2 regions of the Cytobacillus sp. QJM3NY_8 genome follow, and region 2 is predicted to be linked to the other one. Evidence: riboswitches for the same ligand, from Rfam matches in the RefSeq annotation. Region 2 holds a riboswitch; the other holds the start of a gene.
What was found. A riboswitch is a leader RNA that binds a small molecule or an ion and turns the genes downstream of it on or off. The one in region 2 is predicted to bind lysine.
Positions count from the first base shown of each region.

Region 1: it holds a riboswitch for lysine, as region 2 does, so the genes downstream of both, AC0VZ9_RS21875 (aspartate kinase) here and AC0VZ9_RS23780 (Na+/H+ antiporter NhaC family protein) in region 2, are expected to answer to the same signal.

Region 1 is NZ_CM149681.1:4,251,542-4,259,218, reverse strand. Features, by position in the region: gene AC0VZ9_RS21895 (electron transfer flavoprotein subunit beta/FixA family protein) at 1-182, shown strand, start outside; gene AC0VZ9_RS21890 (electron transfer flavoprotein subunit alpha/FixB family protein) at 223-1,200, shown strand; gene trxA (thioredoxin) at 1,379-1,693, shown strand; gene uvrC (excinuclease ABC subunit UvrC) at 1,952-3,745, shown strand; lysine riboswitch at 3,874-4,053, shown strand; gene AC0VZ9_RS21875 (aspartate kinase) at 4,244-5,473, shown strand; gene AC0VZ9_RS21870 (YslB family protein) at 5,535-5,987, opposite strand; gene AC0VZ9_RS21865 (succinate dehydrogenase cytochrome b558 subunit) at 6,337-6,945, shown strand; gene sdhA (succinate dehydrogenase flavoprotein subunit) at 7,087-7,677, shown strand, end outside.
Region 2 is NZ_CM149681.1:4,630,496-4,638,172, forward strand. Features, by position in the region: gene AC0VZ9_RS23770 (sodium-dependent transporter) at 1-1,130, opposite strand, end outside; gene AC0VZ9_RS23775 (YsnF/AvaK domain-containing protein) at 1,594-2,475, shown strand; gene AC0VZ9_RS23780 (Na+/H+ antiporter NhaC family protein) at 2,565-4,142, opposite strand; lysine riboswitch at 4,315-4,521, opposite strand; gene yunB (sporulation protein YunB) at 4,587-5,333, opposite strand; gene AC0VZ9_RS23790 (HD-GYP domain-containing protein) at 5,405-6,499, opposite strand; gene AC0VZ9_RS23795 (YunC family protein) at 6,863-7,165, opposite strand; gene AC0VZ9_RS23800 (DUF72 domain-containing protein) at 7,243-7,677, opposite strand, start outside.

The DNA.
Region 1 (7,677 bases), 380 kb from region 2:
CACTTGATGAGCTTGAGCTTGATGATCTTGATCTTGATGAGGACGATGTTGAAGCCAAAACAAAAACAATTGAAATCTATTTGCCTCCTAAGAAGGAAGCAGGAAAAGTTCTTGAAGGCGAGCTGGAAGATCAAGTTAAGGAACTTGTGAAACTTCTTCATACTGAAGCCAAAGTTGTCTGATCATCAATAACTGATAATAATAACGCAGGGGGTAAAACATATGGCTAGAAAAGTATTAGTGTTAGGTGAAGTCCGTGACGGTTCATTGCGTAATGTATCCTTCGAAGCTGTTGCAGCTGGTAAGACTGCGTCAGAAGGCGGAGAGGTTGTAGGTGTTTTAATTGGTGATTCTGTAAGCGCTTTAGCTAATGAAATGATTCACTATGGTGCTGACCGTGTTGTAACTGTTGAAGATGAAAAGCTGAAGCAGTATACTCCTGACGGCTTTTCACAGGCTTTAATGGCTGTGATTGATTCCGAAAGTCCGGAAGGCCTGATTTTTGGACATACAGCATTAGGGAAAGATCTCGCTCCTAAAATTGCTGCCAAGCTGGAGTCAGGTTTAATCTCTGACGTAACGAGCCTTGAAGAGGCAGGCGGCAACCTGGTGTTCACACGCCCGATTTATTCAGGTAAAGCTTTTGAAAAGAAAATTGTTACAGATGGCCTCCTCTTTGCAACAATTCGTCCAAACAACATAGCTCCATTGGAGAAAGATGAATCAAGATCAGGAGATATTGCTTCTGTTGCAGCAGAAATCAAAGATCTTCGCACGATCATTAAGGAAGTTGTCCGCAAAGCAAGTGAAGGCGTTGATTTATCCGAAGCTAAGGTTATCATTGCCGGCGGCCGCGGCGTTAAGAGCGAGGAAGGCTTTGAGCCATTAAAAGAACTTGCTTCGGTTCTAAATGGAGCAGTGGGTGCATCACGCGGAGCTTGTGATGCTGATTATTGTGACTACTCGCTGCAAATTGGCCAAACCGGTAAGGTTGTAACACCAGATCTATATATTGCTTGCGGCATCTCCGGTGCTATTCAGCATTTAGCTGGGATGTCCAACTCAAAAGTAATCGTAGCCATTAACAAAGATCCGGAAGCCAATATCTTTAAAGTAGCTGATTATGGTATTGTTGGAGATCTGTTTGAGGTTGTTCCACTGTTAACTGAAGAATTCAAAAAGCTTAAAGTAAATGCATAAGATAGTATATCGAATGGGCGGCTGATGGCCGCCCATTATACATAGTGCCAATAGGGAAAGAAAGAGAATAATCTGTTCCAAATAGGGTAAATTACGATCGAGCAGATTGTTCGCAACATATAATAAACGATGGTATACTGTCGTTAGTATTTGAGTTAAATTTTAGGAGGCATATCAAATGGCTATTTCACATGCAACTGACCAAAACTTCACTGCTGAGACTGGTTCGGGATTAGTATTGGCAGATTTCTGGGCTCCTTGGTGCGGCCCTTGTAAAATGATCGCTCCTGTTTTAGAAGAGCTTGATTCTGAAATGGGCGATAAAGTAAAAATTGTAAAAATCGATGTTGACGAAAACCAGGAAACTGCTGGAAAGTTTGGCGTAATGAGCATTCCGACATTAATCGTTCTAAAAGACGGTGAAGTTGTAGATAAAGTGGTTGGTTTCCAGCCGAAAGAGGCTCTCGCTGAATTACTTTCAAAACATGCGTAATTTATAAGGAATTTTCCCGGTGTCCCATAAGGACATCGGGATTTTTTTGTCATATGGGTTTTGTTGTTATGCTGCAGGTTTCCAGGCTGATATAATAAGATGGTAATAATGTGCCATCTGCATATTAGCGGCTAAATAATATTGGTTTGCTGCCAGCGCAAACAAAGTATTATACTAGCTTTCACCCCAAAATGATTATGCCAAACAATGAATAAATTGAACTTCAATAAAAAGTTTTAACCGGGGAGGTGTAGTGCCATGAATGATACGATAAAAAATAAACTGATGCTGCTTCCTGCCCAGCCGGGATGTTATTTGATGAAAGACAGGCAGGGTACCATCATATACGTGGGGAAGGCAAAAATCCTGAAAAACCGTGTAAGATCCTATTTCACAGGCTCACATGACGGAAAAACATTAAGACTTGTTAATGAGATCGTAGATTTTGAGTACATTGTCACTTCTTCAGATATGGAAGCACTGATCCTTGAGATGAATCTGATCAAGAAATATGATCCGAAATATAATGTAATGCTGAAGGACGATAAAAGTTACCCTTTTATCAAATTGACGGCCGAACGCCATCCCCGTCTAATTACAACCAGAAAAGTAAAAAAAGACAGGGGAAAATACTTCGGACCATATCCCAATGTGCAGGCTGCCAATGAAACAAAAAAGCTGCTCGACCGAATTTATCCTCTCCGCAAATGTTCAACTCTTCCGGACAGAGTTTGCCTTTATTATCATTTAGGCCAATGTCTTGCGCCATGCGTGAAGGCCGTAGGTGAAGACCAATATAAGCAAATGACAGACGAGATTGCAAAATTCTTGAATGGCGGATACAAAGAGATTAAAAAAGACCTGACTGCAAAAATGACAGCAGCTGCTGAAGAATTGGACTTTGAAAGGGCAAAGGAGCTTAGGGATAAAATTGCCCATATAGATGCAACAATGGAAAAGCAAAAAATGACAATGACAGACTTTACCGACCGGGATGTATTTGGATATGCGGTTGATAAAGGATGGATGTGTGTTCAGGTATTCTTCATCAGACAGGGTAAACTCATTGAAAGAGATGTATCAATGTTCCCTATTTATAATGAGCCGGAAGAAGAAATCTTAACTTTCCTCGGCCAGTTTTATACAAAAGCAAACCACTTTAAACCGCGAGAAATATTGGCACCGGATTCGGTTGATGCTGAAATGGCAGAACAGCTTCTGGATGTTAAGGTGCTAAAACCGCAGCGAGGGCAAAAAAAGGACCTGGTGAAGCTTGCTTATAAAAATGCAAAAATTGCTCTCCAGGAGAAGTTTTCTTTAATTGAGCGTGATGAAGAACGGACAATTAAGGCTGTAGAAAATCTGGGGGATCAGCTTGGAATATATACGCCTCACCGGATAGAAGCATTTGATAATTCAAATATCCAGGGAACGGACCCTGTTTCAGCCATGATCGTCTTTATTGATGGCAAACCAGAGAAAAGAGAATACCGTAAATATAAGATTAAGTCTGTTAAAGGCCCTGATGACTATGAATCCATGAGAGAAGTAGTCCGGCGCAGATATACAAGGGTACTGAAAGAAGAGCTGCCGCTTCCGGACTTAATCATGATTGATGGGGGAAAAGGGCATGTTGAAGCTGTACGGGATGTGCTTGAAAATGAGCTCGGTCTGGATATTCCGATTTCTGGCCTGGTGAAGGATGAAAAGCACAGGACTTCTCAGCTCTTATATGGTAATCCGCTTCAAATTATTCCACTTGCAAGGAACAGCCAGGAATTTTATCTGCTTCAGAGAATTCAGGACGAGGTTCATCGTTTTGCGATTACTTTTCATCGCCAGCTTCGCGGGAAAAATGCCTTTCAGTCTATTCTTGATGATATTCCCGGCATAGGAGAAAAACGAAAGAAACAGCTGCTGAAAGCCTTTGGATCTGTAAAGAAAATGAAAGAAGCACCAATAGAGGAGTATAGGAAAATAGGCATTCCTGAGAATGTTGCCGAGGAATTGAAGTTGAGGCTCGAGGAACAAAATGGAAATCCTAAGTCATAAATGGATATAGACAGAAAATTTCAGATATGTTATACTAATTCAAACTTTATATCAATATCACTTTATAGCGATAAAGCGTATGTTCATTTAGTTCAAACAAAGTTTTGGGACTATGAACCGAATCGTTAAGTGAAGGTAGAGGTGCGAACTTCATCAGTAAAAGCTTGGAGAAGAATGAGCTTCCATGAAAAGCTTTGAAAGGGTACGTTCGCCGAAGTGGAGAAAATCTCATCATTTTTTCTGCTGGTTCTGCATTGAATAAATGCAGGATTGTCAGGACAATGCCGTCCTGGAGAGCTATCTCACTGTGTTTGCTCATTTTTATACTTTGGCTGCACAGCAATGGGATAGTAAACTATTCCATTGCTTTTTTTATTGCCCAAAAGGGTATTTTAGAGTTAAGGCCATTGTCAAATACAGCAGAGTGAACTGATATGCTTCACTTACATAGGACGGCAAATCACAAAATTACTATTTCTTTAGAAAGAAGGGAAAGCTGTGGGAATCATTGTGCAGAAATTCGGGGGCACCTCCGTGGGGACTGTAGACAGAATTCAAAATGTTGCCAATCGGGTAATTGAAGAAAAAAATCGGGGAAATGATGTTGTTGTAGTTGTTTCGGCAATGGGCAAAACAACTGATCAGCTGGTTGGCATGGCAAGGGAGATTTCCCCCTCACCTGATAAAAGGGAAATGGACATGCTGCTTACAACCGGCGAACAGGTGACCATCTCTTTATTGGCAATGGCTTTAAATGCGAAAGGGCATCCCGCCGTTTCTTTTACAGGGTGGCAGGCAGGCATTAAAACAGAAGCAGTCCATGGCAATGCGAGGATAGTGAATATTGATCCAGGTACCATTCAGGGTGAATTAAACCAGGGGAAAATTGTAATTGTGGCAGGCTTCCAGGGGATGACTGAAGATGGTTCCATCACCACACTTGGCCGGGGCGGATCTGATACAACGGCTGTTGCACTGGCTGCAGCACTTAAAGCTGATAAATGTGATATTTATACTGATGTAACCGGGGTATTTACATCAGATCCCCGCTTTATAAAGAATGCCAGAAAATTATATTCTGTTTCCTATGATGAAATGCTTGAACTGGCCAATTTGGGGGCAGGTGTGCTCCATCCAAGAGCAGTCGAATTTGCGAAAAATTATGGACTTCCCCTTGAAGTGCGTTCAAGCCTTGAGAAGGAAGCCGGAACAATCATTGAGGAGGAAGTAAAAATGGAACAAAACTTAGTCGTGCGCGGTGTGGCATTTGAGGATGATATAACAAGGGTGACGATTCTTGGTCTTCCTAATTCAATGACTGGATTGTCTACTATTTTCTCGGCGCTTGCCAAAAATCGCATTAACGTTGATATCATTATCCAGAGCATGACAGAGGCTCAGACGACAAACCTTTCATTTTCAATAAAGAATGAAGATCTCACAGATACAGTAAAAGTGCTGGAAAAGCATAGAGAACAATTAAATTATGACAGAATTGAATGGGAATCGGGCCTTGCTAAGGTTTCGATTGTTGGCTCAGGCATGATTTCCAATCCGGGTGTGGCTGCAGAAATGTTCGAAGTGCTTTCCGCGAATGAAATAACGGTGAAAATGGTAAGCACATCAGAAATTAAAGTATCGGCGGTTGTTGAAAACAGCAAAATGATTGATGCAGTTGATGCTTTGCATGATGCATTCAATCTGTCGGTTTCTCCGGTTAAGGCTTAATTCCAGGAATATCAAACAATAAGCTATCAAAATTGATAGCTTATTGTTTGTACATATGATATTACTCAGCAGGATCCTTTTTATCCCACTTCACTGTAATAAGGATTTTGCCAGTTTTTTTGCGGGGATGTTCGAATGCCTCACAAATGACTTCTTTTTGAAGTTCAATCTGCTGGGCTATAAATCCGGCCTCAAGCTGAAAGGTGCAGTTATGATTTTTTTTGCAGCGGTCTGTAATCAGCTGGCTGGATAATTCCATTTCAATTTCATTTTTCGATTCGTTTGCGATGGAAAGATTTCCCCAGCCGGCGTTTATAAAAAACTCGGCAATCTGGCCGGCTGTTTCCAGAGGATACATGCGTGCGATCCTTTTGCCTGCCCAATATAAAATTTCCGGTGCTTCATTTCCCAAAAGGTCATGCAGCAGCACTTCCCGGATTAGTTCATAGCCAAAAACCGGAACTGACTGTATGTGATCTTCATTAGTGGATTTCGCAGATGCTAATTCGCTCAATAGTCTCCCCTCTTTCTATGATTCTATTATATACAATATGCTGAGAGAGTTAATATCAATTCGGGAAAAAATAGAACGATTTGCATAGAAATAATTACTATTCCAGTATACTGGAGAGCAGCAACTGGGTCATATTGAACCGCAGAATAATATATGTTTTTTAGCCGCTAATATTTTTTAAAAATTTTATTAATATGGAACATTTTATGTATCCGTTTTCTTGACGCTCTATTATCTTGGGAGTAAAATGGACATGTCACATAATTGTAAGAAAATGAATAACATTTTCGAGATGATGTCCTGAGCGGGGGCTCAGCATCATTTTTTTAAAATCAGGGGGGGAAAGTTTATGGCAGGTAATCGTGAGTTTTTTAATCGCAGATTGCATTCATTACTTGGGGTTATACCGGTTGGTTTGTTTTTGGTGCAGCACCTTGTAGTGAACCATTTTGCAACAGGGGGAGAGGAATCTTTTAATAATGCAGCGCATTTCATGGAAAGTCTTCCATTCAGAATATTCCTTGAAACGTTTGTAATCTATCTACCTTTGCTGTTCCACGCAATCTATGGACTTTATATTGCTTTTACTGCAAAAAATAACGCAAGCAGGTATGGATACTTCCGAAACTGGATGTTTATGCTGCAGCGTGTTTCAGGTGTCATTACACTGGTTTTTGTTGCATGGCATGTTTGGGAAACACGTGTACAGGCTGCCTTTGGAGCAGATGTTAACTTTCAGATGATGGAGAACATCCTATCTAATCCATTTATGTTCTGGTTCTATATTATTGGAGTCATTTCTGCAATTTTCCACTTTGCTAATGGGCTTTGGTCATTCCTTGTCAGCTGGGGAATTACAGTATCTCCTCGTTCACAGGTTATTTCCACGTATGTAACGATCGGAATATTCATTGCACTATCTATTGTTGGTGTACGTGCTCTAACAGCATTCATTTAAAAGACAATAAAAGACTATTAGACTTCGGATTTATAACGTGCCAATAATATTGCAGCTTTGAGAAGCAGTCTGGCTTTAAGCGCGATAGGCAGGCGCTCTGCGCTTTTCTAAGTTGTACTAGTAATTAGGGAGTGAGTCACTATGGGTAAAGGAAAGGTTATAGTTGTCGGCGGCGGATTAGCCGGTTTAATGGCGACAATTAAAGTTGCAGAATCAGGGACTCCGGTTGAATTATTTTCTTTAGTGCCGGTTAAACGTTCTCACTCTGTTTGTGCCCAGGGCGGCATCAACGGAGCAGTAAATACAAAAGGGGAAGGCGATTCTCCGTGGATTCATTTTGACGATACAATTTATGGCGGAGACTTCCTGGCAAACCAGCCGCCTGTTAAAGCGATGGCAGAGGCAGCACCAGGAATTATTCACTTATTTGACCGTATGGGTGTTATGTTCAACCGTACCCCTGAAGGGCTGCTTGACTTCCGCCGCTTTGGCGGTACACAGCATCACCGTACAGCATTCGCTGGTGCTACGACAGGTCAGCAGCTTCTTTACGCGATGGACGAGCAGGTCCGCCGCCATGAAGTTGCAGGCTTAGTAACAAAGTACGAAGGCTGGGAATTCCTAGGGGTAGTAATCGACGATGATGGAGCTTGTAAGGGTGTCGTTGCCCAGAACCTGACTTCTATGGAGATCAAGTCTTTTGCTGCTGACGCCGTTATTATGGCATCCGGC
Region 2 (7,677 bases):
AAACCGCCCTGTGTAGCAAAAAGGATGGAAATAACAGCAGATAAACCGCCGCCAACAAGAACAGCTTTATTACGTGATACATTAAACTTATCCTGTACTCCGGCAACAAATGTTTCAACAATTGAAATTAGCGAAGTTAAGCCCGCCAGTGTTAAACAGATAAAGAAGAAAGACCCGAATAACCCATTTAAAGCAGGGAATTCGTTAATGATTTGCGGGAATACCACGAATGCTAATCCTACACCGGATGATACAACTTCATTAATACCCACACCCTGCTGTGCAGCCATGAATCCTAATGCGGCAAAAACTCCGATCCCTGCAAGAAGTTCAAATCCAGAGTTTGCAAAACCTGTAATGAAAGCACTATTTGTCAGATCCGTTTTCTTAGGAAGGTAGCTTGAATATGTTACCATGATGGCAAATCCAATTGATAAACTAAAGAAGATCTGGCCATATGCCGCAACCCAAACTTTAGGTTCTGCAATCATCTCCCAGTTCGGCTTAAAGAATGCATCCAAGCCGGCAATAGCTCCATCAAGCGTCAATGCGCGAACAACAATAATTAAAAATAAAACTACAAGGACAGGAATAAAGATTTTGTTCGCGATTTCGATGCCTTTTTTAATTCCCTTGAACAGGATGCCAAGTGTTACTACCCAAACAATAACTAACGGAATAAAAACTCCTGGGACAATCCCGCCAATATCTCCTGGCGTTTCAGAAAGCTTCAAATATTCTCCAAAGAGGAATCCGTTTGGATCGTCACCCCATTTGAGATTAAACGAAAAGCCTGCGAAAGACATCGCCCATGCGATAATAACCGCATAATATGTTGAAATGACAAATGAGATGGCTACCTGCCACCAGCCTAACCATTCGTATTTTTTACTTAATCTAGCATAAGACAGTGGTGCTGAACCCCGATACTTATGGCCAATTGTAAATTCCATAATCAGAAGCGGTATACCTGCTGTCAGCAGAGCAAATAAATACGGAAAAAAGAATGCTCCCCCTCCATTTTCATATGCAACTGCAGGGAAACGCCAAATGTTTCCTAGACCAATTGCAGAACCCACTGCTGCCATTATAAAGCCAGCTCTGGATCCCCACTGCGGACGATTCTCCATAGTAATTACTACCCCCTGTAAATATTCCCAATTAAAAAGAACAATGGGAACTTTTTATATTTTCAGATAATTAAATCTAACTAAGCCTAGTATAGCTAGTTTTTGATAATCTGTCAAAACATTATTTTCCTAATAGTATTATTTTTCGAAATAATTTATTTTAGTACATTGCCAGAGTAAAGCACATAAAAAATTAGTATACTCGTATTTTAATTATCATTAGAATTCAACTCGGCCAGGAGTTATTCCACCAAAGCTGATCAATATATTCTTTGTCCTCACCCCCTTAGTAAAATTTATTCTTAAAAGCTAAAAACTTTCATTTTTTATTCAGAAAATTCAAAATAAAATTGGTAAGATGCCAAAATTAACCTTGTTTGCTCTTCTAAGACCCGGGAATATAACCAATGTGCTTAACCATTACCAAATATAGCATAAAGCACTACAAAGGAGGTTTTTACAAATGGATGCCAATATTATCGGAGTTTATAATTCACAAAGGGAAGTAGTAAATGCCATTCAAGAACTGCAGAATGACGGATACCCTGTTCAAGATCTATCCATCATTGGACAGACAGAACACCTGGATACGTCTCTTGAAGATAAAACCGGTGTTCATACAGAGACCTTCGAGACTAAAGATAGAGACAGCAGCGAGAGCGCGGGATTCTTAAATAGTCTGGCATCATGGTTTGATGATGATCGCATGAGCAGCGACTCTGCAGGTGAAAAGTTCAGGGAACTGGGCATGTCAGATGATGAAGCACGCAAGTATGAAGCTTATGTAAACGAGGGAAAAATCATTTTATACAGTGATAGAATGGATACTGCAACAGGCTTTACCAATGCCGGAACTGCTGAAGCCAATGTGGACAGCACTTACAATGGGGGATATAGCCAGCAGAGGAATCCCGCTGAAGAAGATGAACAATCATTAAAACTTCGGGAAGAACAGCTGGATGTGTCAAAAGAACGCGTTCAAGCCGGAGAAGTTGAAATCCATAAAGATGTTGTGGAAGAACAAAAAGCAATTAATGTACCGGTAGAGCATGAAGAAGTGTATGTAGAAAGAAGAAAAGTGGATGATCCAACTGGCGCAAGCACATCACCTATATCAGATGAGGAAACAATCAGGATCCCAATTACAGAAGAGCGTGTAGAAGTCTCCAAAAGGCCTGTTGTCACCGAAGAAATTGTCGTAGGCAAACGGGAAGTTCAGGAAACCCAGCAGGTTAAAGAAAACCTCAAGAAAGAAGAAGTGCATCTAGAAGGCGGCCATGAATATGTTACTGACGATGAAGACTTAGATCGTTCTCTTAATAGAAGAAATAATGACAACCTATAATTAAAAAGGTCCCTTCCCGGGGACCTCTTTAATATGATGGATGAACACCAAAAGGCTTTCTCAAAGAGAAAGCCTTTTTCTATAGGTTTTTAACTAGCCTTATTTTCCTGCCAGGCTTCTTTTTTGCCACGGCCAAGGAAAGCAAATGCCGCAACAAGAACAGCCACTGTGAGTAATGCGATAGCAGTGCTGCCAGTAAACCCGACGATTAAATAACCAACAGCTGCGATACCCGCTGAAATCAAGGCGTATGGAAGCTGCGTCATCACATGGTCTATATGGTTACACCCTGCTCCAGTTGAGGAAAGAATCGTTGTATCGGAAATAGGTGAACAATGATCTCCGAAAACCGCTCCGGCAAGGACAGCTGACATAGCCGGCAATAACAGCGCGATATCTGTTGCTGCAGCAATGTCTCCAGCAATCGGAAGCAGGATGCCGAAAGATCCCCATGAGGTTCCAGTACTGAATGCCATAATTCCCGCGATGAGGAAAAGTAAAAGCGGAAGCCATGAAGTGCTCATATTGGAACTTTCCACAATACCTGCCAAATACTTTCCAGTTTCCAGACGGCCGATCAGATCAACAATCGCCCAGGCAAACAGCAAGATATAAACAGCTGGAAGCATGGATTTTACGCCTTCCCATACCCCTTTGCCAAAAACATTTGCGTTAACACCTTTCAAAACAAAGGCCTGACGGAAGAATAATCCCATTGAAACCACTAGACCTACGAGGCCGCCAAGGATAAGTGACTTCGATACATCTGTGTTTTCAAAAATTTGCAGGATCGTCGCATTTCCTTCAACCGCCTGTGACCCCGTCCAAAGCATCGCACCAACTGTACCAATGACTAGGGCAATAATTGGCCACACAAGATCTCCGACTGATCCTTTTGAACTTGTTGGAAGGTCGTCTTTAAGCTCACCAGGTGCAGGCTTCTCAGGATCCATTACAAGTCCCTCTTCAACTGCCCGCTTCTCATGTACCCTCATTGGCCCAATTTCGATGCCCCTTATTGCAACAATAAACACAATAGCGAGTGTAGCCCATACATAAAGATTCATTGGAATCATTTGAATAAATGCCGAGAAAGCTGAATACTCGCTAACATTATGGGCAGCAAGGATAGTTCCAATCAGCGCAATGATGTATGCTCCCCAGCTTGATACTGGTGAAACCACACAAACAGGTGCTGAAGTCGAATCAATCAAATAGGCAAGTTTCGCACGGGAAACGCGCTGCCTGTCAGTAATCGGACGTGAAATCTGGCCGACTGCCAGAGCATTGAAATAGTCGTCAATGAATATGATAATACCTAAAACAGCTCCGACAATCTGTGCGCCTGCACGGGTCTTGACCCGCTTCATCGCCCATTCTCCAAATGCGCGGCTTCCGCCTGAAATAGATATAAATGCAGTAATAACTCCTAATACAAGCAAGAATAAAATAATATATACATTCCAGGTGTTCAGCTCTCCCTCTGAAACAAAAATTCCTTTTACAGCATCCCAAATGATGCTGAATGTTTCTGTGATGCTAAATTCAGCCAGCAATAGTGCGGCTGTTACGATTCCCACTCCCAATGACAGCAATACACGCCTGGTCAGGATAACCATGGTGATTGCTACCAAAGGCGGAAGCAGGGAGAAAATCGTGTTTGCCATTACTTGTCCTCCTCTGAAATTTGATTGGTGTCCAGCTACAGGCGCCGATAAGCGGGCGCCTTCCGCTTTTCGCAGGGGAAACAACAAGGATGATGACAGAGTCAAAATAAAAAAAGAGTAACGATAGAGAAAAATCTATCATTACTCTTTTGAAGTAATTAGTTTCTCCATCACGATCTGTAGCTCCCCATTATGAAGGCTTTGACAAAGTATATTCATACTTTCCCCTCATAATGACAGTGTTACTCCTATTCGAAGTAACCCCAGCAAGATTAGTTCTGACTCACTAATCATGCTTCGGCAACATTCCCTTTCGGCTGCGGTCTTAGTTGTCATCCTCGCACAGCGTACTCTTGAATCTTGCGCCTCTACCCCATCGGATATGATAAGGTTTTTATGAAATTATATTGAAATTTTATCAAAATACTAATCTATTTGCAAGTGTTATTGGCCGGCCGGTATTTCTATTGATGGTGAGGTGCCCCCTCCGCCATTATAAAATTGCGGGACCTTTCCTGGGTAAATACCATAAGCGGCAAGCACATCCTCCTGTACAGTGATAATTTTGGTGGCAAAAGGAATAATGATTTGAACCTGCACATCCAGGCGTACCAGAACCTTTACTTCAACATTATTAATGCCATGATCCTTTGTTTCAGTTATAAAATTGGAGGTAACAGAGCCCACTGCATTAAATTTTACCGGTATCCGGGGACCCAAGTTTCCGAGAAGCGCATTATTGGTTGCCTGGCCAAGCGGCACATAATAAACAATTCCATTTGTATTCTCCATTTGTTCCGTGTTGATTTCCACGTCTGTAAAGGACTCCAAAGCATCCAAATCGCCCTTTTCCGCTTTCTTAATATTATCCTGAACCAGTTCGGTTACTTCCGCTTTGACCCTGTTCAGCTTTTCAACATTGATGCTGACAACACCGCTTTCACTTGCTTCAAACATATCTTCCAAATCCATCACATTGGTAATTTTTTTATTAATCGCATTGTTTATCACCAATGATGCGATTTTCCTTGTCTGTGAATCGGCATAGCTCATAAGTGTGGGCTTAAGCCCTTCGTTGATAATCCATAGGCCGGCAGCAGTTGAGATGACGAAAAATATAAAGGTCAATAGAAATACATAGCGAAATGGCAGAGGACCTTTCCGGGGCAGCCGGCCGCGAAATTTTGCCAAAACAAATCCCCCCTTTACAAGCTATATGTATGCTGTAAAGGAGGGAACTAGGCTCAAAAATCCAAAATAGTTTATTGTTGTACAAAAGTCGTATCGCATCCTATAATGACAGAATTCAATTCAATCCTCAAATCTGCTTCATATGGCTCGACATTCCTGCCCTTTTCTTCAAGTATGCGGATGACAGGCCTATCACTCAGACCCGCGTTCTGCCGGCAGACAACGCCTTTCCTGCCATCATTCAGCTCGACTGTAACACCCACAGGATATACAGCGACCGCTTGACGAAAAACTTCGATTATCCTCTTATCAAATAACTTTTCTGCCCCTGCATACAAAATCTCCAGACCTTCATGCGGAAGCATAGCCTGTCTGTAAATGCGATTAGATGTTACTGCATCAAACACATCGGCAATCGCAATAATCTTGCCGAAATCATGTATCTCGTCTCCCTCAAGGCCGCGCGGGTAGCCGGTACCATTCAAACGCTCATGATGCTGAAAGGCACAATGTGCAACAAGGAGCGGAATCGTCTCTACTTTTCTTAATATATTAAATCCATCTTCAGGGTGCTTCTTTATTGATTCAAATTCTTTCACTGTCAATTTACCCGGTTTCAAAAGAATATCTGCCGGCACCTTCATTTTTCCTACATCATGGAGAATAGCACCTAGCCCCAGGATTTCAAGTTCCTTTGGCAGGAGCTGAAGCTTCATCCCGATTGCCAGAGAATAAAGGGTTACATTCAGGGAGTGTGTGAAAATATAGTGGTCATATGTATAAACATCTGATAAGATCGTAAGCAGCTCTCTATTTCCCCTTATTTCATCGATTAGCTGACGAATTAGCCCTGATAGCCGTTTAGAGGCTTTCTCAATCACTAAAGAGCCTGATAAATCTTTATTTGCTCCTACTTCCTTCAGAACCGATTCTATGGTTTGGATAGCCATCGTTCGCATTTTGGCAGACAGAGGGTCCTTATATTGGATATCTTCAGTGCGCCAATCCCTGATATACACATACGTAATACCCATTTCCTGCAATTTATGTATCAATTTATCAGCCAGCTCCACACCTTCATGCAAGAGGACCTGACCCTTGTCATTATATATTGCCTTGGCCAAAACGCTGCCAGTCTCAATTGTATTGGTTGCTGCTAATCTCATATGTATCTCCCATATCCTTTTTTCAGTGCTACTTTATATTTCGGGTATAATTTGGTTTTATTTACATTATACGACAAAATTCCGGCATTGGCCGATGCTCTCTAATTTTTTATGAAAGTTGATTTTTAAGGATAACATAGGGTGCTCGCCTTCATTCCAGGGAGATTTTTTCTTCAATTTATGTTTTTTGTGTGCGGATAGCCAATTTTTACATGCGGATAAAAAAATTTATGTGCCGATAACCGTTTTTTATGTTCGGATAAAATACTTTATGTGCGGATAACCCGTATTAAAAAAATTTATGTCCGAAGTAAGCTCTTAATATAGATCCAATAAAAAAGACAGCCCTGTCAAGGCATGCCTTTAGATCATTTTAAGAAGTGCTTCTTTTCCTATCGTCCCTTTAACAATGCCCAGTTCCTCTGCCTCAAATGTGACAGATTCAAGGGGGGCATTTAACAGCTGCTCTATGGTTTTTACGCCGACCGCCCTGCCGGCAATTACTTTGCGGTCCTTAAGCTTCTCATTCAGCAAAGCTACATCAAGGGCGCCGCACATGATATACCCTTTATCATTCGTTACCACCAGCAGATTGGTCTTCGGCAATTGCACCGATACACTCAAAAAAGTATGGCCATCTATATCAATCGGTTTTAAATCAATCATACTTGCCGCCACTCCTTTCCTTTTCCATTAACACAATATGTGAGGACAAGGAAAAGGGTGAAAGTGCCTGGCATCGCTTAAAATAAATCAAGCTGTCTGGGAGCGAGCTGCTGGTATTCGATATCAAGAAGTCCGATCATTTGTTTAGCATTGTCTGCAGCGTCACCGCCAGAGTTGTTATTGAAGACGACGAATACATTTTTACAATTTTTCTCAAGTTGTTTTAGATGTTCTGCCCATTCAGCCAGTTCTTTTTCGTTATAGCGGTAAAGATATCGGACCTCTCGCCAGTTATCTCCATTCTTTTTCTGCCAGCCATGAAAATTCCGGCCATGAAACCGAACAAGCACCTTATCAGGACTGGTTGATTCCAGGACAGTTGGAACAGAACCCTCACCTGCTTGCGGCTCGTCACAGATGCTGTGAATCCAGCCTTCTTCTCTCATAAATCTTAATGTACTTTCCTTTAACTCCGGTCGAAACCAGGATTGATGTCTGAATTCCAGGGCACA